3 regions of the Enterobacter chengduensis genome follow, and region 2 is predicted to be linked to each of the others. Evidence: predicted binding sites of a transcription regulator. Region 2 holds the regulator's gene; each other region holds the start of a gene.

Region 1 (9,765 bases), 2.3 Mb from region 2:
CGCGCAGATTGCGACGCATCTCCAGACTCGCCAGCTGAGCGTCACCTTAAGCGAGCAGTTCACCGGCGGCCTGCTGGCGCTGCAGCTGTCGCGCGTCAACGCGCCGCTGCTGGCAAGCGAGGTGGTGCCGTTCCAGCAGGAGACCCTCGCGCAGACCGCCCGCTGGGCCTCCGAGAGAAGGGTGAAGCATTTTGCCGGTCTGGCGCTGTTTGTCGGCGGGCTGGACGAAGAACATCTCAACTTCGCGCTGGCCACGCCGGAAGGCACCTGGGCGCTGCGGGTAAAAATGAGCATTACCCGCCACAGCCTGGCGGTGCGTCAGGAGGTTTGCGCCATGATGGCGCTGAACATGCTGCGCCGCTGGCTGAACGGCAAAGAGGTGGCCAGCGAGCACGGCTGGATTAACGTTGTCGAGTCGCTGTTCGTTGAGTAACGCCTGTGCCGGGGCCTTGCGCCCCGGCCATATTCAGCCCAGCGCTTTCGCCAGTAGGGTAATCGGATGTTCGCAGCGCTTGCTGGTGGACATCTCAATCTGCCACCTGCAGGTTTCGCAGTCCGTCACCACGATATCCGCGCCGCTCTCTTCAATCTGGCGGAACAGCGGGGCGCCAATCGCCTGCGACGTTTCGTAGTTTTCACGCTTAAAGCCGTAGGTTCCCGCAATCCCGCAGCAGCGTGAGTCCAGCACCGTCAGCTCCAGGCCCGGGATTAGCCGCAGCAGCTCAAGCGTATAGAGCGACCAGCCCATCTTCTCCATATGACACGGCGTGTGGTACACCACTTTCAGGGGTAATTTGCCCAGCGGCAACGTCTGTCCGCTATCGAGCTTGCGCCACAGGAAGCGCGTCGCCAGCTCGATGTGCTCGCGCAGGCCGGTATTATCTACGTCCAGCAGATGCGGATACTCATCGCGCAGGGTGAAGGTACAGGTGGACGAGGTCGCCAGCACCGGAATACCTTTATCGACAATCGCTTCGCGCAGGGAGGTGACATTGCTTTGAGCCTGCCTGCGCGCTTTATCGGTAAACCCGTTGGCAATCAGCGGTACGCCGCAGCACTTCTCTTTATTCAGTAGCTGAACGCCCGTTCCCATGGCGTTCAGCACCTTCAGCAGATCTTTTCCCAGCTGCGGATGGTTGTAATTCACGTAGCAGCCGTGGAAAAAGGCCACCTGGTCGGCATACTTCGCCTGCTCCGCCGCGACGGATTTGTACCAGCGGCGGAAGGTGCCGTGAGAATATTTTGGCAGGCTGCGGTGATGATCTATCTTCAGCGTGGCATCCAGCAGCTGGCGCACCGGCCTGAGTGCGGTCGCGGCATTCACCAGCGGGGCAAACGGCGTTGAGACGCTGCCCATCAGATCGGTATGGCTCAGGATCGCGTCCCGCAGCGACGGCTTTTGCGTGCCGTAGCGCGCCCGGGCGCGCTGGATGATATCGCCGATTTTCACATCCGACGGGCAGGCGACTTCGCAGCGTTTGCAGTTGATGCAGTATTTCAGCGCCTCGTCGTACAGCTTGCCGTCCTTCAGCCGCAGACGCTCGCCGTCAGGGCCAGCCTGCTTTGGCCCCGGATAGCGCGGGTTCACGCCGCTTACCGGGCAGACGGTGGTACAGACCGTGCATTTAATGCAGCTTTCAAATCGGGTGTCGTTCATTGTTCAGCCTCCATGCGCCGGCTAATCTGCTCTGCCACATACAGCGCCGTGACGGCGCAGACCCCGCAACCGCATCCCTGGGCAATGGGATCGTACCCGCCCAGCAGCGAGCCGATGGCAAAGAGATTTTTGACGGGCTTGCCGGAAAGCTGCGGATGCAGCCGGCTGTCGACAATTACGCCAAACTGCTGCCACGGCTGCGGCGAGAAGAAATCACTCTGATACCAGTCCGCGCGGGAGGCGCCTTGCCGGACATCGAGCCCCATAATGGCTTCCCGGATGCCTTCCCGGCTGCTCAGCAGCCCGTTGCTGAAGAAGCTGCCGCTTGCCAGCACCGTATAGCGGGCGCGCAGCGGAATATCACCGTGGTTGCGGGTCCAGATTTCACTCACCGCGCCGTCGGTCAGGGTGACTTTTTTTACCTCGTCACCCGCCATCCACACGCCGCCCTGCGCCACAAACTGACGCTGAAGCTGGGTATGCAGGCGAATGCCGGGGACGGAAGGGGGCAGCGTGGGCAGCAGGCCGAGCGAGCAGGGCAGGCGGTCCGACAGCCAGCGCCAGAGCCGGTTGTCGCGTAAGCCAAAGCAGGCGGGCATCAGCAGCGCGTCGCACCTCTCGCCGATTGGCCTGAGCGCGTCGTACAGCAGCGGCCATTTGTCCTCGTTATCCAGAAAGCGGGCGATATTCACCGCGCGAAACTCGCTCGGGTTATCGCGCAGAACATCAAGTTCGGGCAGCTCTATCTCTGCCGTTTCGGCGTTAACGCCCTGGCGACAGAGCGACGCCGCCGCGAGATGCGGCTGAAAATCCAGAAAGCCGCTAATGCCCACCACCCGCACGCGAGCGGCAGTGAAGGGGGCAACGGGCACTTCTTCCGGGCTGAGCCAGGCGGAACGCAGGGTGCCGAGCGGCGTGACGCGCTGATGATTGAGCCGGGCGCTTCCCTTCAGGCGTGCGCCGCAGTCTGCTAGCAGCGCTTCGGTTTCCAGCGCAAAGCGGTCAATATGCTGCGCGCCAATCAGGTGATACGGGTGCTCCGGCGGCAGTTTGTCGCGGTAGGCTTCGTCCACCAGATCCAGCGAGCCTGACGAGAAGTGCAGGGCGCTCTGGCCCCGGGTGATAATGGCGCAGCGCAGACCCTGCTTCGTGAGCCTGATGCCGCAAAGCAGGCCCGCCAGCCCGCCGCCGACAATCACGGTGTCAAATTTCATCGCGTTGCTCCTTCTCAAGACCGCAAAGCCCCTGGTATACCCAGCGGGTAAACTCGCTTTCGCGCAGGGCATCGCCCCAGGCGACAGGCTGAATGCCTTTCCAGCGCTCGTTTAAAAAGGCGCTGAGCTGATCGAGCGACTGGGTGGCGGTGGTGGTATGAAAACGCTGCAGCAGACCCGACGCACGGCAGGCGCAGAGCTCGCCCTGGCAGGTGCCCATGCCGACGCGGGTGCGGCGGCGGAGATCGAGCAGGCTGGTGACCGTCAGGTTCTCCACCGCGTACTGCACCTCACCGGCGGTGACGGCTTCGCACTCGCACACCAGGCTGCGGCTCAGCCGGCCTTCTCCAAGCCAGACCGGCGTTCTGTCGCCGTGGCGGTAAATCGCGGATCCGCGCAGCGGCGCGGGCAGGGAGATAATTTTTTGCAGCGTTTTTTCCGTGGACTGACGCGATCCCGGCAGGGGCTGTTCTGCCGTCACGCACGGCTCGGTATTGCCCAGCTTGCGGCAAACGGCATCGGTCGCCCATTCGGCCATCAGGCGGTAGGTCATCAGCTTGCCGCCGGTGATGGTGATAAACCCGTCCATGCCGTCGCGCTCGGCGTGATCGAGCAGCACGATGCCCCGACTGACGTTACGTCCGCTCGGATCGTTGTCGCTGGCGACCAGCGGACGCACGCCCGCGTAGGCGCGCAGAATGCGCGTCTGGGCCATCACCGGGGCCAGCTTCTCGCCTTCACGCAGCAGAATATCCACCTCTTCGGCGGTCACGCGGTTGTAGTCAATCTCGCTGTAGTCCACGTGGGTGGAGGTCGTGCCGATCAGCGAAATAGTATCGCCCGGCACGAGGATATCGGCGTCGGAGGGTTTGCGGCAGCGGTTGATGACGTGGTTATTGATACGGTGGTCGAGGATCAGCAGCGAGCCTTTCGCCGGGAACATGCGCACCTGCAGGTCGGCGTATTCCGCGATGCGCTGCCCCCAGATCCCCGCGGCATTAATGACCACGGAGGCATACAGCTCGCCGTGTTCATGGTATTGCGTGTCAAACACCCGCACGCCGCAGACGCGATGGCCTTCGCGGATAAGCCCGGTCACTTCGTGCCCGGTCAGGATATGCCCGCCGTGCTCGCGGGCGTCCAGCATATTGGCGGCGGTCAGGCGGAACGGATCGACGGTGCCGTCAGGGACTTTCACCGCGCCGATAAGCGCCGGGTTAACCGACGGTTCCAGCCGCCGCGCCAGCACCGGATCCATGGCCTCAGCCTGAATGCCCGCTGCGCTGCAGGCGGTAATAAAGGTGTCCTGAAAGGCGAGGTCATCTTCAGGAAGGGTAATAAAGAGGCCGTCGGTCGGCTCAATGCAGTGGCGGGCGATACGCTTGAGGATCTGGTTTTCGGCAATACATTCGCGCGCGGATTCACCGTCGGTCACCGCGTACCGAGCGCCGCTGTGCAGCAGGCCGTGGTTACGTCCGGTTGCGCCCGTGGCGATATCATGACGTTCCAGAAGCGTGACGCTTAAGCCGCGAAGGGCGCAATCGCGTGCGATCCCGGCGCCGGTTGCGCCACCGCCAATGATTATCACATCGCTGTAGCGAGGATCGTGACTGGTCATTGTTTACCCTCTATGTTCGTTTTTTTATCATTTAGCCATATTAATTTTGTGGTTTGTTTGATTTCGAACATAAACGCGCGTAATTCGAAAGTGAAACGTGATTTCATGCGCTTTTTTGCGCATCCTGTCATATTTCTGTAACAATCTGTGCGTTGATTCACAGTAACAATCACCGTGATTTCTTAACATCCCCGCCTCTGGAATCCAGGTGCGAGCCACCTGCTCATTCATTTCAAGGCCACGGAGGCTGTTATGCTCAGTATCTTCAAACCTGCGCCGCACAGGGCGCGTCTGCCAGAGGCAGAAATAGATCCGCTCTATCGCCGTCTGCGTTGGCAAATTTTCCTGGGGATCTTCTTCGGGTACGCGGCGTACTACCTTGTACGTAAAAACTTCGCGCTCGCCATGCCGTATCTGGTGGAGCAGGGCTTTTCCCGCGGCGATCTGGGGTTCGCGCTGTCGGGGATCTCCATCGCCTACGGTTTTTCCAAATTCATCATGGGTTCGGTGTCGGACCGCTCTAACCCGCGCGTGTTTCTGCCCGCCGGTCTGATTCTGGCCGCGGCGGTGATGCTGTTCATGGGCTTTGTGCCGTGGGCCACCTCCAGCATTGCCGTTATGTTCGTGCTGCTGTTTCTCTGCGGCTGGTTCCAGGGGATGGGGTGGCCGCCGTGCGGACGCACCATGGTGCACTGGTGGTCGCAGAAGGAACGCGGCGGCATCGTGTCGGTGTGGAACTGTGCGCATAACGTGGGTGGCGGCATTCCGCCGCTGCTGTTCCTGCTGGGGATGGCCTGGTTCAACGACTGGCACGCGGCGCTCTATATGCCTGCCTTTGGCGCCATTCTGGTGGCGATTATTGCCTTCGCGCTGATGCGCGATACGCCGCAGTCCTGCGGCCTGCCGCCGATTGAAGAGTACAAAAACGACTATCCGGACGATTACAGCGAAAAGCACGAAGAAGAGCTGACCGCAAAACAGATCTTCATGAAGTACGTGCTGCCTAACAGGCTGCTGTGGTACATCGCGGTGGCGAACGTGTTTGTTTACCTGCTGCGCTACGGCATTCTGGACTGGTCCCCGACCTACCTGAAAGAGGTGAAGCACTTCGCGCTGGATAAATCCTCCTGGGCCTATTTCCTCTATGAATACGCGGGGATCCCGGGCACGCTGATTTGCGGCTGGATGTCCGACAAGGTGTTTAAAGGCAACCGCGGCGCGACGGGCGTCTTCTTTATGACCCTGGTGACCATCGCCACCGTGGTGTACTGGCTCAACCCGCCGGGTAACCCGTCAGTAGATATGGCCTGCATGATCGTTATCGGCTTCCTGATTTATGGTCCGGTGATGCTGATCGGTCTGCATGCCCTGGAGCTGGCGCCGAAAAAAGCGGCAGGCACGGCGGCAGGCTTTACCGGTCTGTTCGGCTACCTGGGCGGTTCGGTCGCGGCGAGCGCTATCGTGGGCTACACCGTTGACTTCTTCGGCTGGGACGGCGGCTTTATGGTGATGATCGGCGGCAGCGTGCTGGCGGTGCTGCTGCTGATTGTCGTAATGATCGGTGAGAAACGTCACCACGCGGAAGTGCTGGCGCGTCGTCAATAAGGAGCTTTGCGATGAAATTAACTCAGTTAGCGACGGGCCTGCTGCTGGCGGGCCTGATGACCGGGTCCGCGCTGGCGGCGGATAAAATCGTGATTGCCCACCGCGGCGCGAGCGGCTATCTGCCGGAGCATACGCTGCCGGCAAAAGCGATGGCCTATGCCCAGGGCGCGGATTATCTGGAGCAGGATCTGGTGATGACGAAGGACGACCAGCTGGTTGTCCTGCACGATCACTATCTGGACCGCGTGACGGACGTGGCGGAGCGTTTCCCGGACCGCGCCCGTAAGGATGGCCGCTACTACGCCATCGACTTCACGCTGGCGGAGATTCGCTCCCTGAAGTTTACCGAAGGCTTCGAGATTGAGAGCGGCAAGAAGGTGCAGGTCTATCCGGGTCGTTTCCCGATGGGCAAATCTGACTTCCGCATTCATACCTTCCAGGAAGAGATTGAGTTTGTTCAGGGGCTGAACCACTCGACCGGTAAAAATATCGGTATCTACCCGGAAATCAAAGCCCCGTGGTTCCACCATCAGGAAGGGAAGGACATTGCCGCGAAGACGCTGGAGGTGCTGAAGCAGTACGGCTACACCAGCAAAAAGGACAAGGTTTATCTGCAGTGTTTTGACGCCGCCGAGCTGAAGCGCATTAAAACCGAGCTGGAGCCGAAGATGGGGATGGACCTCAATCTGGTGCAGCTGATTGCCTACACCGACTGGAATGAAACCCAGGAGAAGCAGCCTGACGGAAAGTGGGTGAACTACAGCTACGACTGGATGTTCAAGCCGGGCGCGATGAAGCAGATTGCGCAGTACGCCGACGGAATCGGGCCGGATTACCACATGCTGGTGGCGGAAGGCTCAACGCCGGGCCACGTGAAGCTGACGGCAATGGTGAAAGAGGCGCATGAGAGCAAGATGCAGGTCCATCCGTACACGGTGCGCGCAGACCAGCTGCCGCCGTATGCCGCGGACGTGAATCAGCTTTATGAGGTGTTATACAATCAGGCGGGCGTGGACGGGCTGTTTACGGATTTCCCGGATAAAGCGGTGAGCTTTTTGAAGGATTAACGCTGAAATTGCCGGGTGGCGGCTGCGCCTTACCCGGCCTACGAACTCCGGTTTTGTAGGTCGGGTAAGCGAAGCGCCACCCGACACAATCACATCTCGATTTCGATATCGCCTTTTGCCCGGCAGCAGCAGGGCAAAATTTCCCCTTCGTTGATAAAGGCCAGCGGCTCGGTCAGCCAGTCCACCTGGCCTGTGACCAGACGGCAGCGGCAGGAGCCGCAGTAGCCGGAACGACACTGGTACTCTACTTCTACCTGATGCGCCTCAAGCGCCACCAGCAGAGAAGGGTGCTCTTCCCGACACAGCACCTCGGTGCCGGAAAGACTTAGCGTGACGCGTGACATCAGAGCTGGAAGTCGCTCAGGTCGTCGGTGTTGACTTCAGAATCAATCTGACCGACCAGGTAAGAACTCACTTCCACTTCCTGCGGCGCGACCTGGACGTTATCGGACACCAGCCAGGTGTTGATCCACGGGATTGGGTTAGAGCGCGTCTGGAACGGCAGATCGAGACCGACAGCCTGCATGCGGATGTTGGTGATGTACTCAACGTACTGGCACAGGATGTCTTTGTTCAGGCCAATCATGGAGCCGTCGCGGAACAGGTATTCTGCCCACTCTTTCTCCTGCTGGGCCGCCAGCACGAACAGGTCGTAGCACTCCTGCTTGCACTCTTCGGCGATTTCCGCCATCTCCGGATCGTCCGTGCCGCTGCGCAGCAGGTTCAGCATGTGCTGGGTACCCGTCAGGTGCAGGGCCTCGTCGCGGGCGATCAGGCGGATGATTTTGGCGTTGCCTTCCATCAGCTTGCGCTCGGCAAAGGCGAAGGAGCAGGCGAAGCTGACGTAGAAGCGGATCGCCTCCAGCGCGTTGACGCTCATCAGGCACAGGTACAGCTGCTTTTTCAGCGCGCGCAGGTTCACGGTAATGGTTTTACCGTTCACGCTGTGGGTGCCTTCGCCCAGCAGATGCCAGTAGCTGGTCATCTCGATCAGCTCATCGTAATAATGGGCAATGCCTTCCGCGCGCTTCTGGATCTGTTCGTTGGTGACGATATCGTCAAACACCACCGCCGGATCGTTCACGATGTTGCGGATGATATGGGTGTAAGAGCGGGAGTGGATCGTCTCGGAGAACGCCCAGGTTTCCACCCAGGTTTCCAGCTCCGGAATGGAGATCAGCGGCAGCAGCGCCACGTTCGGGCTACGGCCCTGAATGGAGTCCAGCAGCGTCTGGTACTTCAGGTTGCTGATGAAGATATGCTTTTCGTGATCCGGCAGCGACTGGTAGTCAATGCGGTCGCGAGAGACGTCCACTTCTTCCGGACGCCAGAAGAAGGAGAGTTGCTTTTCGATCAGCTTTTCGAAGATGTCATATTTTTGCTGGTCGTAGCGTGCCACGTTGACCGGCTGGCCGAAGAACATCGGCTCTTTGAGCTGGTCGTTTTTCGTCTGTGAAAAGGTGGTATATGCCATGAGTGTGTCCTGTGAGAGATTTTGTCGGTTGGGCAAACAAAATCGTAGGCCGGGTAAGCGGAGCGCCACCCGGCATTTACATTAGATCTTACATGCGCCGCTTTCGCAGCCATCGTCCTGAATGGACGGAGCCAGGTCGTCCTGGGCGTCTTCCGCACCATCACGGGTGTTGTGATAGTACAGCGTTTTCACGCCAAATTTGTAGGCGGTCAGCAGGTCTTTCAGCAGCTGCTGCATTGGCACCTTGCCGGACGGGAAGCGCGTCGGGTCGTAGTTGGTATTAGCAGAGATCGACTGGTCGATAAACTTCTGCATGATACCCACCAGCTGCAGGTAGCCGTCGTTGTTTGGCATTTCCCACAGCAGCTCGTACTTGTCACCCAGTGTCTCGTAATCCGGCACCACCTGACGCAGCACGCCGTCTTTCGACGCTTTGATGCTGACGTGGCCGCGCGGCGGCTCAATGCCGTTGGTGGCGTTGGAGATCTGCGAAGAGGTCTCGGACGGCATCAGGGCAGAGAGCGTGGAGTTACGCAGGCCGTGCGTTTTAATGGACTCGCGCAGGCCTTCCCAGTCGAGGTGCAGCGGCTCGCTGACGATCGCATCCAGGTCTTTCTTGTAGGTGTCAATCGGCAGAATGCCTTTCGCGTAGGTGGTTTCGTTGAACCACGGGCACGCGCCTTGCTCTTTTGCCAGCTCGTTAGAGGCTTTCATCAGGTAGTACTGAATCGCTTCGAACGTCTGGTGCGTCAGGTTGTTGGCGCTGCCGTCGGAGTAACGCTTGCCGTTTTTCGCCAGCCAGTAGGCGAAGTTGATCACGCCGATACCGAGGGTACGACGGCCCATTGCGCCGCGTTTAGCCGCCGGGATTGGGTAATCCTGGTAGTCCAGCAGGGCGTCGAGCGCGCGAACCGCCAGCACGGCCAGCTCTTCCAGCTCGTCCAGGCTCTTAATTGCGCCCAGGTTGAACGCGGACAGCGTGCACAGCGCGATTTCGCCGTTTTCGTCGTTCACGTCTTCCAGCGGTTTGGTCGGCAGGGCGATCTCCAGGCACAGGTTAGACTGGCGCACTGGCGCAACGACCGGATCAAACGGGCTGTGGGTGTTGCAGTGGTCAACGTTCTGGATGT
Region 2 (9,765 bases):
CGGCAATGGCGACAATCAGGATTTCGAAGCAGTAGGTCCAGCCGGTGATAAATCCGGCCAGCGGGCCGAGGTTTTCCTGCGCATAGCGGGAGAATGAGCTGGCGGACGGGTTGTGAACCGACATTTCGCCGAGCGCGCGCATGATGATATACGCCGCCACGCCGCCGATGATGTACGCCATCAGCACGCTGGGACCGGCCATTTTGATGGCATCTGCCGAGCCATAAAAAAGACCGGTGCCGATAGCAGAGCCCAGCGCCATAAAGCGGATGTGGCGCGTGCTCAATCCACGTTTAAGTTTGTTAGTGCTTTCCATTTAAATCTTGCCATTCAACACGAAAAAAACAAAAAACCACGGGGCCTTAAGCCCCGTGGTTAAACAGTTTGTTGCCGTTGATTAATGCGCGTTCGATGCAACCTGACGCCCTGCAGCACGGTCCCAGATAATCGCCAGAACCAGCGCAACAACGGTAGGCATCAGCCAGGCCAGGCCCTGCTCGGACAGCGGCAGACGCTGTGTCCAGGCTGGCAGAATTCCAGCGAAAGCTGATGCTTTAATCCCGTCAAGGATACCAAAAATCAGGCTGATAAACATGGCTGGCGCAATAATTCGTGAGGAGTTGTTCCACCACGGGCGGGTGAAGCTCAGCACCACCAGCACGATGCAAGGCGGATAAATCGCCGTCAGTACCGGAATAGAGACCTGAATCAGGTGGCTCAGACCGAGGTTGGACACCGCCATAGAGAAGATACCGAGGATAAACACCAGGGTGCGGTAAGAGAGCGGCAGATACTGTGCAAAGAACTCTGCACAGGCGCAGGTCAGGCCAACCGCGGTCACCAGACAGGCCAGGAAGATGAGTGCCGCCAGCAGCATACTGCCCGCACCGCCGAAGGTGTGCTGGACGTAGGCGTGCAGGATAGCCGCACCGTTGGCGTTCTGATCGACCAGCATGGCGCTATCGGACCCCAGACGGAACAGCGCCAGATACAGCAGCGTCAGGCCCACGCCGGCCATCAGGCCAGCCCAGATGGTATAGCGGGTCAGCAGACGCGCTTCGGTCACGCCGCGGGAACGCGCGGCGTTAACAATAACGATACCAAACACCATGGCGCCCAGCGTATCCATCGTCAGATAGCCGTTCACAAAACCGTTAGAAAACGCGGCGTTTTTATAGGCGTCCATCGCGTCGCTGATCGGGCCTGCTGGCCAGACGATGGCCGCTACCGCCAGAACAATCAGCGCGACAATTTTCAGCGGGGCCAGGAAGTTACCCACGGTATCCAGCAGTTTGCCCGGATAGAGGGAAACCAGAATCACGATCGCGAAGTAGATCAGGCTGTAAATAAACAGCGGCATCGCGCCGTCACCGGTCAGGGGAGCAATACCCACTTCGAAGGAGACGGTCGCGGTACGCGGGGTGGCAAACAGCGGGCCTACGGCCAGATAGCAGACGGTTGCCAGCAGAACGCCAGCCACTTTGCCAATCGGGGTGCTGAGGCTATCCACGCCGCCGCCGACCTTCGCCAGCGCGATGACGGTCAGCACAGGCAGACCCACGGCAGTAATCAGGAAACCAAACGCGGCGGTCCAGACGTGTTCACCCGCCTGTAAGCCAACCATTGGAGGGAAAATGATGTTGCCTGCGCCAACGAACAGCGCAAATGTCATAAAGCCCAGCGCGATGATGTCACGCGATTTTAAGTGATGGGTCATAAAACCTTACTGCCTGTGGATGTGGTGTTGAAAACATTGAGATTTTCGATATCCCTGACGGGACGATACAGCCGAAAATTTGCTCAATTTCAGCGGGATATGCTCCCGTCCTGGCGTGGAGAAGAATAGTTTTTCGATTTACCACGCAAATACAGTCGGTCTGACAGTATCTGGGGCGCAATTTAAACGCTTATAACGTTTAAAGGCAAGGTGGGATCGCAAAACCAGAACAATATGCCAGCATGAAAATACGCACCAGAACAATACGCTATTTATAAGAAAAACCCATGGCTAATCATGCGAACAAAAAACGGTCAGCCGTATAAAATTCATTCGCGTTTCGCTTGACTGCAAAGCAAACGGGCCAGCGATGGCTGACCCGTGGAAAGGTAAAATGACACGCCTGCCGTCAGGCGATCTTTTTGGCAATTAAACGTTCCGGGATAACGAAGCTGAAGCGGGTTCCTTTCCCCAGCGTACTCTGAATATCGAGACGGCTTTCGTGGTGATTAACCGCGTGTTTCACAATCGCCAGCCCCAGGCCGCTTCCGCCCGTCTGCCGCGATCGCGCTTTATCCACGCGGTAGAAACGCTCGGTCAGGCGCGGAATATGCTCAGGGGCAATCCCCGGCCCGTTGTCTTCCACGCTAAACTCGGCTCCCGTTGAGGTATGGCGCCAGCGCACCACGATCTCCGTCCCCTCCGGGGTATGATTCACCGCGTTATACACCAGGTTAGAAATGGCGCTGCGCAGTTCATCTTCGCTGCCCAGCACCTTTAGCGTGCTGTCGACCTCAAAGGTCAGGTGATGCTTTTTGTGGCTTAACGTCTGCGCTTCACGCTCCACGACCCGCAGCATCATCGGCACATCTATCGTGTCATTCAGCGCAAGCGTAGGCGCCGCCTCAATCTTCGAGAGCGTCAGCAGCTGCTTGACCAGCCCTTCCATGCGGTGCGTTTGCTCGCGCATGGTGTGCAGCGCTTTTTCACGCGGCGCGCCTTCCAGCGTTTGCTCCTGCATCATCTCCAGGTAGCCCTGAAGCACGGTCAGCGGGGTACGCAGCTCGTGGCTGACGTTGGCGAAGAAGTTGCGACGCGCCCCTTCCAACTGGTGCATCTGGGTGACATCGCGCGCCACCATCAGCCACTGCTTATCGCTGTAGGGCATCACGCGGATTTCCAGATGACGACCGTTATTGAGCTTGAGGTTATGCGGGCGGCTAAAATCACGCTTTTTCAGATACAGCGTGAACTCGGGATAGCGCAGAAGGTTGAGGATGTTCTGACCATTGTCGTCCGGCCAGCGCAGGCCCAGCAGCTGCTGCGCCAGGCCGTTACACCAGAAGATCGTCCCCTCTTCGGTGGTCAGGATCACCGCATCCGGCAGCGACTCCGCGCCGCTGCGAAAGCGTTTAATCAGGCTTCCCAGCTCGCGGCGGCGCTTTTTATTACGCATCTGCATCTGGTGCAGACCGTACAGCAGCGGCTCCCAGCTGCCGCTTCCCGGCGGCGGCGTCATGCTTCGGTCAACCCATAGCCACCACGAGAGGCGCAGCAGGTTCCAGAAATGCCAAATCAGCAGCCCGGTGACCGACGCCAGCAGAAACCACGGCAGGTGCCCAAGAAAAGCCCCCAGAATGAAGGCCGGAATACAGCATAAGATCAGTTCAAAGACGAGCCTTTTCCATGACAGACGTTCCAGCACGCGTCACACTCCTGTCATTGTTCAGAAACGGGTCGAAAAACGATAACCCGTGCCGCGGACCGTCTGCACCATGCGATCGTGGCCGCTCAGTTCCAGCGCTTTTCGCAGGCGGCGGATGTGGACGTCAACCGTACGGTCTTCGACATACACGTTAGTTCCCCAGACGTTATTCAGCAACTGTTCGCGGCTGTACACGCGCTCCGGGTGGGTCATAAAGAAGTGCAGGAGCTTAAATTCGGTAGGCCCCATGTCGAGGGGATTTTCGCCGGTCATCACGCGGTGCGACGTGGGGTCAAGGCTCAGTCCCTGCATCTCAATCACCTCCTCCACCGCCATCGGCGAAATGCGGCGCATCACGGCTTTAATGCGGGCCACCAGCTCTTTTGGGGAGAACGGTTTGGTAATGTAATCGTCCGCGCCGGTCTCCAGACCGCGCACGCGATCCTCTTCTTCTCCGCGCGCCGTAAGCATCACAACCGGAATGTCGCGGGTCAGCGCTTCACGCTTGAGGTGTTTGATAAACTGCAGTCCGGAGCCGCCGGGCAACATCCAGTCCAGCAGAATCAGATCGGGCCAGGGTTCATTCAGCTGGTTCACAGCGCTGTCATAATCTTCCGCTTCAACCGGCTGGAAGCCGTTTTGCTCGAGCACGAAGCACACCATTTCACGAATTGGAGCTTCATCTTCTACGACCAGAATACGTCTCGCCATACTTTGCCCTGTCTTATCTTATTTACGTTACAAGTTTGTAATTCGGCGCCATTATGCGTCAGATTTATGACAGATTTATGAAAAACAGTACCACGTTAGCGGGCAAACTGTTGTTTTATTACAGCGGTTATTTTCCCTTCTCTGAACGTTTATAATCCTGCTTTCTCTTTTTTGCCACGGAACCGCTATGCGTATACTTCACACCTCGGACTGGCATCTGGGCCAAAATTTTTACAGCAAAAGCCGTGCGGCTGAACATGAAGCGTTCCTGAACTGGCTGCTGGAAACGGCACAGACGCACGAGGTGGACGCGATTATCGTGGCGGGTGACATCTTTGATACCGGCTCTCCCCCCAGCTATGCGCGGGAGCTGTATAACCGCTTCGTGGTGAATCTGCAGCAAACCGGCTGTCATCTGGTGATTGTCGCGGGCAACCACGATTCCGTCGCGACGCTCAACGAGTCCCGCGACATCCTGGCATTTCTCAATACTACCGTAGTGGCCAGCGCCGGGCACCCTCCGCAGATCCTGAAAAAGCGCGACGGCTCGCCGGGTGCGGTGCTGTGTCCCATCCCGTTTTTACGTCCGCGCGATATCGTGCAAAGCCAGGCCGGGCTGTCGGGCGCGGAAAAGCAGCAGCATTTATTACAGGCCATCACCGACTACTATCGCCAGCAGCACGCCGATGCCTGTGCCCTGCGGGGCGACCGGCCAATTCCGGTGATTGCAACCGGGCACCTCACCACCGTCGGGGCCAGTAAAAGTGACGCCGTGCGTGACATCTATATCGGCACGCTGGACGCCTTTCCGGCGCAAAACTTTCCGCCAGCGGACTACATTGCGCTGGGGCATATTCACCGCGCCCAGGTTATCGGCGGCAGCGAGCACATTCGCTACTGCGGATCCCCTATTTCGCTCAGCTTTGACGAGACGGGCAAAGCCAAATCCGTCCATCTGGTGAGCTTCAGCGAGGGCAAACTCGCCGCCGTCGAGACGCTGGAGGTGCCCGTTACCCAGCCGCTGGCGGTGCTGAAAGGCGATCTCGACGCCATTACCGCCCAGCTTGAGCAGTGGCGCGGGGCATCGCTTAACCCGCCCGTCTGGCTGGATATCGAAATCACCACCGACGACTACCTGCACGATATGCAGCGAAAAATCCAGGCCCTGACCGAAGACCTGCCGGTAGAGGTGTTACTGGTGCGCCGCAGCCGCGAGCAGCGCGAGAAAATTCTGTTAAGCGCCCAGCGGGAAACGCTCAGCGAACTGCGGGTGGAAGAGGTATTTGAACGCAGGCTCTCGCAGGAGGAAATTGACGACGCGAAGCGCGCAAGGCTTAGCGAACTGTTCAACCATACCCTGCATGCGCTCAATGATGAGGAAGAAAACGCGTGAAAATTCTGAGCCTGCGCCTGAAAAATCTTAACTCCCTCAAGGGCGAGTGGAAAATTGACTTCACCGCCGAGCCGTTTGCCAGCAACGGTCTGTTTGCCATCACCGGCGCGACGGGGGCAGGCAAAACCACCCTGCTCGACGCCATCTGCCTGGCGCTTTATCACGAAACGCCGCGGCTGCAGAAGGTCTCTCAGGCGCAAAACGACCTGATGACGCGCGACACCGCCGAGTGCCTGGCGGAGGTGGAGTTCGAGGTTAAAGGCACCGCCTATCGCGCCTTCTGGAGCCAGAACCGGGCGCGCAACCAGCCGGACGGGAACCTGCAGGCGCCGCGCGTGGAGCTGGCGCGCTGCGAAGACGGCAAAATTCTGGCCGATAAGGTGACGGACAAACTGGAGCAAACCGCCGCGCTCACCGGGCTGGACTATGGCCGCTTTACCCGCTCGATGCTGCTCTCCCAGGGGCAGTTTGCCGCCTTCCTCAACGCCAAACCGAGCGATCGTGCCGAGCTGCTGGAAGAGCTGACCGGCACCGAAATCTACGGCCAGATTTCCGCCATGGTGTTTGAAAAACACAAAGCGGCCCGCAGCGTGCTGGAAAAGTGCGAGGCGCAGGCGGCGGGCGTCGTGCTGCTCAGCGAAGAACAGCAGCAGCAGTTACAGCAAAGTTTGCAGGCACTTACTGACGAAGAGAAAACCCTGCTGGAACAGCAGCAAAGCCAACAGAAACATTTTCAGTGGCTTACGCGTCATGATGAGCTCGTGCTGGAGCAACAGCGCGTTACCGCGATGCAGCAGCAGGCGCAGCAGGCGCTGACGAACGCGGCGCCAGAGCTGGCAAAGCTCCAGCTTGCGCTGCCCACCGCCCAGCTTCGTCCACTCTGGGAACATCAGCAGGAGCAAACCGCGCGCCTGGCGCAAACACGGCAGCGAATTGTTGAAGTAAATACTCGCTTACAGGCCAAAACCGCACTGCGTTCGCGTATCCGCAATACCGCCCTGCGTGACCACGAGCAGCTTCAGGCCGAACTGACGGCGCTCGCGCAGTGGCTGGCGGAGCACGAACGCTATCGCCTGCTGGGCCAGGAGATTGCCGGCTGGCGCGCCCAGTTCTCGCAGCTGAACCGCGATAACGCGCAGCTGGCCTCGCTTGCTGCGCGGATGAATGAATTACGTCACAAGCTGGCAAAGATGCCGGAAAATACGCTGACCCTGACGGCGGATGAGGTCAGCGCGGCCATGGAGCAGCAGGCCGAAACACGCCCGCTGCGCCAGCGGCTAACGTCGCTGCATGCCCGCTATCAGCCGCTGCAAAAGCGCCTGCGCCAGAGCGGTGAAAGCGTGCAGAAAGCTCGGGCGGAGCAGAACACGCTTAATGAAACGCTGACGCTACGCCGCCAGCAGTACAAAGAGAAACACCAGCACTATCTGGACCTGAAGGCCCTGTGCGAACGTGAAGCGACGATTAAAGATCTGGAAAGCTATCGTTCCCGGCTTGAGGCAGGCAAACCCTGTCCGCTGTGCGGCTCCAGCGAGCATCCCGCCGTTGAGCAGTATCAGTCGCTTGAGCTGACGGATAACCAGCGTCGGCGAGATGCCCTGGAAAAAGAGGTGGCCGCGCTTAAAGAGGAAGGCCTGCTGGTGCTGGGACAGGTGAATGCCCTGACCCAGCAAATTCAGCGCGAGACAGACGACGCGCAGACGCTCTCTCAGGAAGAGCAAGCGCTCACTAAAGAGTGGATGGCGGCCTGCGCCTCTCTGAATATAGCGCTTAATATTCAGGAAGATATTGCGCCATGGATGAACGAACAGGAACGCTACGAACGTCAGCTTTATCAGCTTAGCCAGCGTCTCACCCTGCAAAACCAGCTGCACGAGCAGGAGGCGCAGGCGCGGCAGCACCAGCAGCAGCTGGCGGCCACGCGCCAGGCGCTGGAGCACACCCTGCTCGCGCTGTCGCTTAGCGTTCCCGAAGCGGGGAGCGAAGCCGCCTGGCTGCACGCCCGCGAAGCGGAATTCGCGCAGTGGCAGGAGAAGCAAACCCAGCACGGCGTGCTGCAGGAACGTATAGGCGCCCTGAAGCCGCTGCTCGACACGCTTCCGGCAACGAACGGCGAAGAAGCCGAACCGGCCATTCCTGACGGCTGGCGCGACGTCCACGACGAATGCGTGTCGCTGCAAAGCCAGCTCGCCGCGCAGCAGCAGCAGGAAAAGCTGGAGCAAGAGCGCCTGCATCAGTCACAGACGCAGTTCACCGCGGCGCTCGCGGCGAGCTGCTTTGCCGATCGGGACGCGTTCCTTGCCGCCCTGCTGGATGACGGCGCCATTCGCCACCTCGAACAGATGAAGCAGTCGCTCGAAAACCAGACCCAGCAGGCCGCGGCGCTGTGCGGCCAGGCTAACCAGCAGCTGCAGGCGCATCTGGCCCTGCGGCCGGAAGGCCTCGACGCCGATGCCCCTGCGCTGCAAAGCCGGCTGCAGCAGCTGGCGCAGCGGCTTCGCGAGAACACGACGCATCAGGGTGAGATCCGCCAGCAGCTTAAGCAGGACAGCGATAACCGTCAGCATCGGCTGGCGCTGATGCAGCAAATTGAAGAGGCCGCGCGCCAGGCCGACGACTGGGGTTATCTGAATGCGCTTATCGGCTCCAGCACCGGCGACAAGTTCCGTAAGTTCGCCCAGGGACTGACCCTGGACAATCTTGTCTGGCTTGCTAACCAGCAGCTTAACCGTCTGCACGGGCGTTATTTATTGCAGCGCAAGGCCAGCGACGCGCTGGAGCTGGAAGTGGTCGATACCTGGCAGGCGGATGCGGTGCGTGATACCCGGACCCTCTCCGGCGGCGAGAGCTTCCTCGTCAGCCTGGCGCTGGCGCTGGCCCTTTCTGACCTGGTGAGCCATAAAACGCGGATCGATTCCCTGTTCCTGGATGAAGGTTTCGGCACGCTCGACAGCGAAACGCTGGATACCGCGCTGGATGCGCTCGACGCGCTGAACGCCACCGGGAAAACCATCGGCGTGATCAGCCACGTAGAGGCGATGAAAGAGCGCATTCCGGTGCAGATCAAAGTGAAGAAGATTAACGGGCTGGGGTATAGCAGGCTGGATAGGGAATTTGCGGTGGAATAAATGGGGGTCGGAGCGGTCTGGTGCCCTCACCCTAGCCCTCTCCCACAGGGAGAGGGTACAAACACCAAAAACAGCAACTTGCGCTGCTGTTTTGCTTTTATTCCGGCCACAGCCACGCCGCGCCGCGCACGCCGCTGGAGTCACCGTGGACGGCTTTGCGGATCGGGGTTTCACACTCGCCGCCGAAGACCCACTGCTTCACCAGGTTCGGTACCGTGGCGTACAGCCGGTCGACGTTGCTCATGCCGCCGCCGAGCACAATGACGTCCGGATCGAGAATATTCACCACGTGCGCCAGGGATTTCGCCAGCCGCATTTCGTAGCGGCTCAGGGCCAGTTCGGCCACCGGATCCTGCTCTTCGACCAGACGCATAATCTCGTTCCCCTTGAGCGGCTGGCCGCTCAGACGGTGGTAGTCGGTCGCAAAACCGGTGCCGGAGATAAACGTCTCAATACAGCCTTGTTTACCGCAGTAGCACGGCACTTCAGCGCGGTATTTAAGCTCATCTTCATCCATCCACGGCAGCGGGTTGTGCCCCCACTCGCCGGCGGTACCGTTTCCGCCGATATGGGCGCGCCCGCCGAACGCCACGCCCGCGCCGCAGCCGGTACCGATGATGACGGCAAACACGGTCTGGGCACCGGCCGCCGCGCCGTCGATGGCCTCAGAGACCGCCAGGCAGTTGGCGTCGTTGGCCAGACGCACTTCCCGCTTCAGGCGCGCGCTTAAATCTTTATCAAACGGCTGACCGTTGAGCCAGGTGGAGTTGGCGTTTTTAACCACCCCGGTATACGGCGAGATCGACCCCGGGATCCCCATCCCGACGCTGCCGGTTTGCCCCGTGGCCTGCTCGGCCATCTCGACCAGCTGAACAATCGTCTCGATAGTCTGGTGATAATCATCGCGCGGCGTCGGCAGACGATGGCGGAACAGCTGCTCCCCCCGCTCGCTCAGCGCGATAACTTCTGTTTTGGTGCCGCCCAAATCAATCCCAATACGCACAAGACTCTCCTCATTATTTTGATTATCAACAGAGTAGAAGCACGCTTCCCGATTAGCAATGCAAGCGATGCGACAATTCGTTATCATGCCCGCTGATTTAACGACAAG
Region 3 (9,765 bases), 390 kb from region 2:
CTGGCGCGGGACGGGGAGCCGGGTGACGGCTATCGATCTCTCGGACCGGATGCTTGACGTGGCGCGTCAGGGGCAGGCAGCAGATCGCTATCTGCTGGCCGATATCGAGGCGATCCCGCTGGGGGATGCGCAGTTCGATCTGGTCTGGAGTCATCTGGCGGTGCAGTGGTGCAGCAGCCTGCCGCAGGCCTTACGCGAGCTGTATCGCGTGGCGCGGCCGGGCGGGAAGGTGGCCTTTACCACCCTGCTGGAAAGTTCGCTGCCGGAGCTGAATCAGGCGTGGAAAGCGGTGGACGAACAGCCGCATGCTAACCGTTTTTTATCGCACGAGCAGGTGACGCAGGCGCTGGCAGGCTGGCGCTACCGCAGCACGGTGCAGACCATCACCCTCAATTTTGGCGATGCGCTTAGCGCCATGCGCTCGTTGAAGGGCATCGGCGCCACGCACCTGCACGCCGGGCGGGAGAAAAAGCCGCTGACCCGGGGACAGCTACAGCGCCTGGAGCTGGCCTGGCCGCAGCAGCGGGGGCATTTCCCGCTCTCTTATCAACTTTTTCATGGGATTATCGAACGTGACTGAACGTTATTTTGTCACCGGCACGGATACGGAAGTGGGCAAAACGGTTGCCAGCTCGGCGCTGCTGCAGGCGGCACGACGGCTCGGAAAAAACACCGCCGGATACAAGCCGGTCGCTTCCGGCAGCGAGATGACGGCGGAGGGGCTACGCAACACCGACGCCCTGGCGCTCCAGCGCAACAGTACCCTTGAGCTTGCCTATTCAGCGGTGAATCCGTACACCTTTGCCGAGCCGACCTCGCCGCACATTATCAGCGCCGACGAGGAACGTCCGATTGATTTCGCCGTGCTGTCTGCCGGATTACGGGCGCTGGAAAGCCGGGCCGACTGGGTGCTGGTGGAGGGGGCAGGCGGCTGGTTTACGCCCCTTTCGGACACGCAGACGTTTGCTGACTGGGTGCAGGCCGAGCGGCTTCCGGTCATTCTGGTGGTCGGCGTTAAGCTGGGCTGTATTAACCACGCCATGCTGACCGCGCAGGCCGTACGGCAGGCCGGGCTGCGTCTGGCGGGCTGGATAGCCAACGACGTGGTTGCGCCGGGTAAACGACACCAGGAATATCTGGCGACGCTCGGGCGCGTCCTGCCCGCACCGTGCCTCGGGGAGATCCCCTGGCTGGCTGGCGGCGTGGAAAAGGCCGACACCGGGCGTTATCTCGATCTCAGCGCCTTGCTTCCCGCGACATCCAGTGAGCGATAAGCTCGTCATCCAGCTCGTTAACGTGGCCCTGCGCCACGTTACGCCCGCGATAGAGCAGGCAGAAACGGTCCGCCACCCGGCGGATAAACGACAGCTGCTGCTCCGCTAACAGCACCGTCATACCCAACTCCCGGTTTAAGCGCACCAGCAGCTGCCCCAGCTTCTGGGCGAAGCTGTATCCTGCGCCGTGCAGGGGCTCATCGAGGATCAGCAGGTGCGGACGGTTGACCAGCGCATTGGCCAGCGCCAGCTGATACTGGTCGTCCGGAGAGAGCGCGTTAGCGCGGGTCTGTCGCAGCGCGTAGAGCGTCGGAAACAGGTCGTAAACGTCACTTTTCGCTTCCGGGTTGGGTTTCCCCATCGCCCGCATGGCGATATGCAGATTCTCCTCAATCGTCAGCTGGGAGAAGATCCGCCTGTCCTGCGGGACATAGCCTATCCCCGGCCCTGAACGCGGTTCTGGCGGCAGGTTGAGCAAATCGCGCGGCGGGGCCCCCGCCTCGTGCCAGATGATGCTGCCGCTTTCGACGGGCACTCTCCCGGCAATGCAGTTCATGAGGGTGGTTTTCCCCATCCCCGGCAGGCCAACGACGCCCGTACACATCCCTTGCGGAAAGTCCACATTCACGTTCCATAGCGTATGTTGGCTTCCGTAAAACTGATTCACAGCACGCAGACTCAACATCTTTCTCTCCTTAAAAATGTGTGTAGGTGAGGCTCGGGTTTGAGTCTGCAAAACCCCTGCCAGAAACCGAAATGTGCTTAAAAAACGGCTTTTTTAGGAATAGGTCACCGGAGAAGGGCTTAAAAAAAGCCGGGAGTGCACATTGACGGTGCTGGCGGTGTCGGGTTGTGGTGCAGCGGGAGAGTTGATGGAAATGTGAGCAAGATCGCATTGGTTGGTTATGAATGAGGCAACTGTTAATCAGCAAAAAAGAGCTATAAAAATTTTTTCCTGCCGTCTCGTGGGAAAACCCGGGAATTTGCCGAGCGCCACTCCGCACGGGCTGGAAGCAGTTATCCACTATTCCTGTGGATAACCATGTGCATTAGAGTTAGAAAACACGCGATAAGCGAGAGAAGACGCGGCTTTCAACCAAATTGACGCGAAACGCGGCTTTTGAAAATATCGTTTAATATTTAATTGCTTAGATAAAAGCAATTCCCGTCATGAAAGCGTCACCCGTTGCCACAAAACTATCATTACCTGGCTTGACAAATGTTAAAAAAGAAAAAGTTCTGGGGATAACCTGACCTGACTGGTGTTTTATATTGTCACAGTCCAAATTTTGGCCGCTATCGCGCTAATCATTCAGGCGCTACGCTAAATATCCTGACATGCTACTGGTTTTTCATCCAGTGTTTTTTACTGGCATTCCTGGCAACAACGAGTAAAATTACTCACCTGCCGCTTATAACGTCATCAGGTTGTCGCCCATGAGTAAACCGTTCAAATTGAATTCTGCTTTCCGTCCTTCTGGCGATCAGCCTGAGGCGATCCGTCGTCTCGAAGAGGGGCTGGAAGACGGGCTGGCGCACCAGACGCTGCTGGGGGTAACCGGCTCGGGTAAAACGTTCACCATCGCCAACGTGATTGCGGATCTCCAGCGCCCAACGATGGTGCTGGCGCCGAATAAAACCCTGGCCGCGCAGCTCTACGGTGAGATGAAAGAGTTCTTCCCGGAAAACGCCGTGGAGTACTTCGTCTCTTACTACGATTACTACCAGCCTGAAGCGTACGTACCGAGCTCTGACACCTTTATCGAGAAAGATGCCTCGGTGAACGAACACATCGAGCAGATGCGACTGTCGGCCACCAAGGCGCTTCTGGAGCGTCGTGATGTGGTTGTGGTCGCGTCGGTTTCGGCGATCTACGGTCTGGGCGATCCGGATCTCTATCTCAAGATGATGCTGCACCTGACGCAGGGGATGATCATCGACCAGCGTGCGATTTTGCGTCGACTGGCCGAGCTGCAGTACACCCGTAACGATCAGGCCTTCCAGCGCGGCACCTTCCGCGTGCGCGGTGAAGTGATCGACATCTTCCCGGCGGAATCGGACGATATGGCGCTGCGCGTCGAGCTGTTTGACGAAGAGGTCGAGCGCCTGTCGCTCTTCGACCCGCTGACCGGACACGTTGAGTCGGTGATCCAGCGCTTCACCATCTACCCGAAAACGCACTACGTGACGCCGCGCGAGCGTATCGTGCAGGCAATGGAAGAGATCAAAGTGGAGCTGGCCGAGCGCCGTAAGGTGCTGCTGGCGAACAATAAGCTGCTGGAAGAGCAGCGCCTCAGCCAGCGCACGCAGTTCGACCTTGAGATGATGAACGAGCTGGGCTACTGCTCCGGCATCGAAAACTACTCGCGCTTCCTCTCCGGGCGCGGGCCGGGCGAGCCGCCGCCGACGCTGTTTGATTACCTTCCGGCAGACGGTTTGCTGGTGATCGATGAATCCCACGTCACGATCCCGCAGATCGGCGGGATGTACCGGGGCGACCGGGCGCGTAAAGAGACGCTGGTGGAGTACGGATTCCGCCTGCCGTCAGCGCTGGATAACCGTCCGATGAAGTTTGAAGAGTTTGAGGCGCTGGCGCCGCAGACCATCTACGTGTCGGCCACCCCGGGCAACTACGAGCTGGAGAAATCGGGCGATGAGGTGATCGACCAGGTAGTCCGTCCGACCGGGCTGCTGGACCCGATTATCGAGGTGCGCCCGGTGGCCACGCAGGTGGACGATCTGCTCTCTGAGATCCGGGCCCGTTCCGCCATCAACGAGCGCGTGCTGGTGACGACGCTCACCAAGCGCATGGCGGAAGACCTGACCGAGTATCTTGAAGAACACGGTGAGAAGGTGCGCTATCTGCACTCGGATATCGACACCGTGGAGCGCATGGAGATTATCCGCGACCTGCGTCTGGGCGAGTTTGACGTGCTGGTGGGGATCAACCTGCTGCGAGAAGGCCTGGATATGCCGGAAGTCTCGCTGGTGGCGATTCTGGATGCGGATAAAGAGGGCTTCCTGCGTTCTGAACGCTCCCTTATCCAGACCATTGGCCGCGCGGCGCGTAACGTCAACGGCAAAGCGATTCTGTACGGTGACAAAATCACCCCGTCGATGGCGAAAGCGATCGGCGAAACGGAGCGCCGCCGCGAGAAACAGCAGCGCTACAACGAAGAGCACGGCATTACCCCGCAGGGGCTGAACAAGAAGGTGGTGGATATTCTGGCGCTCGGTCAGAACATTGCCAAAACCAAAACGAAAGGCCGCGGCAAGGCGCGTTCCGTGGTGGAAGAAGATACCGTCGTACTGACGCCGAAGGCGCTGCAGCAGAAAATTCACGAGCTGGAAGGGCAGATGATGCAGCACGCGCAGAACCTGGAGTTCGAAGAGGCGGCGCAGATCCGCGACCAGCTTCATCAGCTGCGGGATTTGTTTATTGCGGCATCGTGAGTCGGTGATGTTTTTTCTCCCTCTCCCTGTGGGAGAGGGCCGGGGTGAGCAGCTGTGTTTAAAGTCAACAGCTGACGACTAAGCTGCCGCCCATTTTTTATTGTCCCGCACCATCGCATTCAGGATTGTTACCAGCTTTCTGACGCAGGCTGTCATCGCCACTTTAAAGGCTTTTCCCTTGCTTCTCAGTTTCTCAAAAAAAGCCTGTATGGTTGGGTTATAACGCACCGCTGACATTGCCGCCATGTACAGCGCTGCACGCACCGCACTTCGTCCTCCCCAGATACATCGTTTTCCTTTCATCTTTCCGCTGTCATGGGCATAAGGACACACGCCTACCAGTGCGCTGATTTTACGTCTGTTAAGTTGTCCCAGCTCCGGCAGCATCGACAGCAGAACCGCCAGCGTTGTCCGTCCTATACCCTTGACTTCTTCCAGCAGCTTCACTTTCTCCTGCCATAGCGGCATCACTTTTATCTGCTGGTCGATGTCGTCATCCGTGTCCTTTATCTCTGCGTTAAGCCAGTCAATATGCCGTTTGATACCCATCCGGATAAGCTCATCAGTGCAGGAGCCGTAGCGGTTCTGCTCCATGGTTCTGTTGTCCACCAACTGGCGGCGGCGGGATACCATCATGGCGAGACGCTGCGTCTGTTCGTCCGGAGCGGGTCTGATATCCGGTGTCATCCTGCGGCCAAACTCGCAGATGATGCGGGCATCGTTCGGGTCTGTCTTGAACAGCGTCCCGAGAGCGCGGGCGAAGTGTTTGACCTGAGCAGGATTAACGACGGCGACAGGCAGCCCGGCAAGTTCAAGCGTGGCAGCAAGCAGGTTGTGGTAGCGCCCCGTGGCTTCCATCACGATGCGTGTAACGGTACGGGATGAAAGGGCGTCGAGGAGTAGCTGATGGCCCTGAGGGGTATTATCCAGATGAAGAAAAATCCCGTCAGGACTGATAAATACATCAAAGGTCTCTTTGGCGATATCGATGCCAACGTTGGTATGTTCAGTCATGTTCGAGTCTCCCGGCCTTGTAATATACGGGCTGGCACAGGCCGCCCAGGCAGCTGTTCGGGTTAACAGGAAAACTGATGCCACGCCATGAGCTCACCCGCGGGCTTGGAAACCCAGAGGGCTAACGGGCTGTGGCATCAGGTCAAACTCAGTGACAGTTTACCCGTCTGTTGACGGGTAACTGAAGTGACTTTAAACATACAAGGGCAACAGGCCGCACAAAACGAACCTAGCCCAGCGCCTGAATCGCTTTCTCCAGCGCCTCGCGCAGCAGGTGACGGTCGTGGCGATACTTGATGTCTGAGGCCTCCAGCGGCTCCTGCACCACCAGACGATCGCCAATCCCTGACACATCTACTTTCGGGCCCACGACTACACCGTCAATGATTTTCTTGCCGACGTACTGCTCCATCAGACTCAGTTTGTCTGCCAGCGACAGGCTCGCCGCCGCCGGGCTCAGCTCACGGCCTAAATTGCCGATATAAACCATCGGGGCAGGGGTGCGGCGCAGCGCCTGCGCCAGCTCTTTCACCAGCAGTATGGGCATCAGGCTGGTATAGAAACTGCCCGGACCGATCAGGATAAGATCCGCTTCCCCAATGGCCTCCACCGCTTCTCGCGTGGCGGGCACGGCCGGATAGGTCATGAGCTCCGTTGGCGGCACGAGGAGCTGGTCAATATTCACCTCGCCGTACACTTCATGCCCTTCAGCGTCGATTGCCATCAGGTCAACCGGTTGTTCAGACATGGGGATCAGGAATGCGTCCACTTTGAGCAAATTACGGATAAGGTTGATCGCTTCCAGGGGCCTTACGCTCAGGTGATCCAGCGCCTTTAACATGAGATTTCCAAGGTTATGCCCGGAAAGTTCGCCATTACCGCCAAAACGGTACTCAAACATCGCTGAGGCGACGCTTGGTTCGGTAATTAACTGGTTTAGACAGTTGCGCATATCTCCCCAGGCAATACCGCCTTCGGCACGACGAATTCGCCCGGTTGAGCCGCCGTTATCGGTGGTGGTCACTATCCCCGTCAGCCTTGAGCCGAGTGAAGACAACGAGGACATCACCCGGCCTAAGCCGTGCCCTCCGCCAAGAGCGACCACTCGGTCAAGATCCGCAAAAGTGCGATTGCGCATACGTATTCCTTATCACGTTCGATCGCGTAACAGTAACCTAACTACCCCTAAAAGACGATGCCTTACCCGATGCAAAATGACGTATATCAATGTGAAAATACGATTTTTAGGTATTCTGTAGCGAAAATGCAGGATTGAATCGCTATATAGATGATTATATAGCGCAAAGCGATAATGGCGCAGTCAGAATTTCCGCGCTACTATCGCTCTAACCACGTTTTCAACATTGAAAACATACACTCTAGCCCTTGTGCCTGTGTCGAAAGATATGGCGCTCTGGCCGTGGCAAATGTGCCACCAGGGTACAGAAAGAAATGACTGTGCCTCCCGTATCTGGAAAGGTGTACATGGCTTCACAACTTACTGATGCTTTCGCGCGTAAGTTTTACTACTTGCGTCTGTCGATTACCGATGTGTGCAACTTCCGTTGCACCTACTGCCTGCCCGACGGTTACAAACCGGGCAGCGTTACCAATAACGGCTTTCTCTCCGTCGATGAAGTGCGCCGCGTTACGCGCGCCTTCTCTGAGCTCGGCACCGAAAAAGTGCGTCTGACCGGCGGTGAACCCACTCTGCGCCGCGATTTCCCCGACATCATTGCCGCCGTGCGTGAAAACGAGCGCATCCGCCAGATTGCGGTGACCACCAACGGTTACCGCATGGCGCGTGACGTGGCGAACTGGCGCGATGCGGGGCTGACGGCGATTAACGTCAGCGTCGATAGCCTCGACGCCCGTCAGTTCCACGCCATTACCGGCCAGGATAAATTTCAGCAGGTCATGGACGGCATCGACGCCGCGTTCACGGTGGGCTTCGAAAAAGTTAAGGTCAACACGGTGCTGATGCGTGATGTGAACCATCATCAGCTTGATACATTCCTGGCGTGGATCAAATCCCGTCCCATTCAGCTGCGCTTTATCGAGCTGATGGAAACCGGCGAGGGCAGCGAGCTCTTCCGTCGGCATCACATCTCCGGCATGGTGCTGCGCGACGCGCTGCTCAGGCGCGGCTGGATCCACCAGATCCGCCAGCGCAGCGACGGCCCGGCGCAGGTCTTCTGCCATCCTGATTACGAAGGCGAGATCGGGCTTATCATGCCCTATGAGAAAGACTTCTGCGCCAGCTGCAACCGCCTGCGCGTCTCCTCCGTGGGTAAACTCCACCTTTGCCTGTTCGGCGACGGCGGCGTAGACCTTCGCGATCTGCTTGAAAACGATGCGCAGCAGGCCGCGCTTGAAGCACGCATTTCTGAAGCGCTGACGCACAAAAAACAGACCCACTTCCTGCATCAGGGCAATACCGGCATTACTCAGAACCTGTCCTACATCGGCGGGTAATCAGGCTTAAGAAGGAATCAGAAGATGAGTCAGGTCAGCGCAGAATTTATCCCGACACGCATTGCTATCCTTACCGTTTCCGACCGCCGTGGCGAAGAGGATGATACGTCCGGCCACTGGCTGCGCGAGGCGGCCCATGACGCGGGGCATCACATCGTCGATAAAGCCATCGTGAAGGAGAACCGCTACGCCATTCGCGCGCAGGTCTCTCAGTGGATCGCCAGCGATGACGTGCAGGTGGTATTGATCACCGGCGGCACCGGTTTTACCGCAGGCGATCAGGCGCCTGAAGCGCTGATCCCGCTGTTTGACCGCGAGGTGGAAGGCTTCGGCGAAGTGTTCCGCATGCTCTCCTTTGAGGAGATCGGCACCTCCACGCTGCAGTCGCGCGCCGTTGCCGGCGTGGCTAACAAAACCCTGATTTTCGCCATGCCGGGCTCGACAAAAGCCTGCCGCACCGCGTGGGAAAACATCATCGCCCCGCAGCTGGATGCCCGTACCCGTCCGTGTAATTTTCATCCTCATTTAAAGAAATAAGCTATGTCACAACTGACCCACATTAACGCCGCTGGCGAAGCGCATATGGTGGACGTCTCTGCCAAAGCCGAGACGGTGCGCGAGGCGCGCGCGGAAGCGTTCGTTACCATGCAGCCGGAAACGCTGGCGATGATTATCGACGGCAGTCACCACAAGGGCGACGTCTTTGCCACCGCGCGCATCGCGGGCATTCAGGCCGCCAAGCGCACCTGGGACTTAATCCCGCTGTGCCATCCGCTGATGCTGAGCAAGGTGGAAGTAAACCTGCAGGCGCAGCCGGAGCACAACCGCGTGCGGATTGAGTCACTCTGCCGCTTAACCGGCAAAACCGGGGTGGAGATGGAGGCGCTGACGGCGGCCTCCGTTGCCGCGCTGACCATCTACGACATGTGCAAAGCGGTGCAGAAAGATATGGTGATTGGCCCGGTGCGCCTGCTGGCTAAAAGCGGCGGCAAATCCGCTGATTTTAAGGTGGACAGCCATGATTAAGGTGCTCTTTTTTGCCCAGGTGCGCGAGCTGGTGAATACCGACAGCCTGACGCTGGAGGGCTCTTTTGAAAACGTTGCTGCCCTGCGCGCGCATCTGGCGGCGCAGGGCGACCGCTGGGCGCTGGCGCTGGACGAAGGCAAACTGCTTGCCGCCGTTAACCAGACGCTGGTGGAATTCAGCCATCCGCTGGCCGCAGGGGATGAAGTGGCCTTCTTCCCGCCGGTCACGGGGGGCTGAGATGGCTGAAACCCGAATTCTGGTGAGTCCCGCGCGTTTTAACGTGGGGACAGAATACAGCTGGCTGGCGGAACGCGATGAAGACGGCGCGGTCGTCACCTTCACCGGCAAGGTGCGCAACCACAACCTCGGCGACAGCGTGAAGGCGCTGACGCTGGAGCATTATCCGGGTATGACCGAGAAATCGCTGGCGGAGATTGTGGCGGAAGCGCGAGGCCGCTGGCCGCTCGGGCGCGTCACCGTGATCCACCGCATCGGCGAGATGTGGCCAGGCGAAGAGATTGT

What was found. The regulator PhoB, encoded in region 2, activates phosphate uptake and scavenging genes when phosphate is short. The targets are predictions, from matches to a motif close to CTGTCATAAAACTGNCNNAT.
Region 1: glpT (glycerol-3-phosphate transporter) is a predicted target of PhoB. The motif match lies at 4,614-4,633, and genes of this name have one in related genera.
Region 3: uvrB (excinuclease ABC subunit UvrB) is a predicted target of PhoB. The motif match lies at 2,461-2,480, and genes of this name have one in related genera.

The regions. Positions count from the first base shown of each region.
Region 1 is NZ_CP043318.1:3,514,960-3,524,724, reverse strand. It holds gene FY206_RS17040 (nicotinamide mononucleotide deamidase-related protein YfaY) at 1-433, shown strand, start outside; gene glpC (anaerobic glycerol-3-phosphate dehydrogenase subunit GlpC) at 467-1,657, opposite strand; gene glpB (glycerol-3-phosphate dehydrogenase subunit GlpB) at 1,654-2,871, opposite strand; gene glpA (anaerobic glycerol-3-phosphate dehydrogenase subunit A) at 2,861-4,489, opposite strand; gene glpT (glycerol-3-phosphate transporter) at 4,742-6,094, shown strand; gene glpQ (glycerophosphodiester phosphodiesterase) at 6,106-7,161, shown strand; gene yfaE (class I ribonucleotide reductase maintenance protein YfaE) at 7,251-7,505, opposite strand; gene nrdB (class Ia ribonucleoside-diphosphate reductase subunit beta) at 7,505-8,635, opposite strand; gene nrdA (class 1a ribonucleoside-diphosphate reductase subunit alpha) at 8,717-9,765, opposite strand, start outside.
Region 2 is NZ_CP043318.1:1,211,126-1,220,890, reverse strand. It holds gene proY (proline-specific permease ProY) at 1-316, opposite strand, end outside; gene brnQ (branched-chain amino acid transporter carrier protein BrnQ) at 398-1,717, opposite strand; gene phoR (phosphate regulon sensor histidine kinase PhoR) at 2,127-3,422, opposite strand; gene phoB (phosphate response regulator transcription factor PhoB) at 3,444-4,133, opposite strand; gene sbcD (exonuclease subunit SbcD) at 4,321-5,526, shown strand; gene sbcC (exonuclease subunit SbcC) at 5,523-8,654, shown strand; gene mak (fructokinase) at 8,752-9,657, opposite strand.
Region 3 is NZ_CP043318.1:1,600,567-1,610,331, forward strand. It holds gene bioC (malonyl-ACP O-methyltransferase BioC) at 1-580, shown strand, start outside; gene bioD (dethiobiotin synthase) at 573-1,274, shown strand; gene FY206_RS07930 (ABC transporter ATP-binding protein) at 1,237-1,959, opposite strand; gene uvrB (excinuclease ABC subunit UvrB) at 2,712-4,727, shown strand; gene FY206_RS07940 (IS110 family RNA-guided transposase) at 4,806-5,741, opposite strand; gene yvcK (uridine diphosphate-N-acetylglucosamine-binding protein YvcK) at 5,971-6,879, opposite strand; molybdenum cofactor riboswitch at 7,105-7,239, shown strand; gene moaA (GTP 3',8-cyclase MoaA) at 7,227-8,216, shown strand; gene moaB (molybdenum cofactor biosynthesis protein B) at 8,241-8,753, shown strand; gene moaC (cyclic pyranopterin monophosphate synthase MoaC) at 8,757-9,242, shown strand; gene moaD (molybdopterin synthase sulfur carrier subunit) at 9,235-9,480, shown strand; gene moaE (molybdopterin synthase catalytic subunit MoaE) at 9,482-9,765, shown strand, end outside.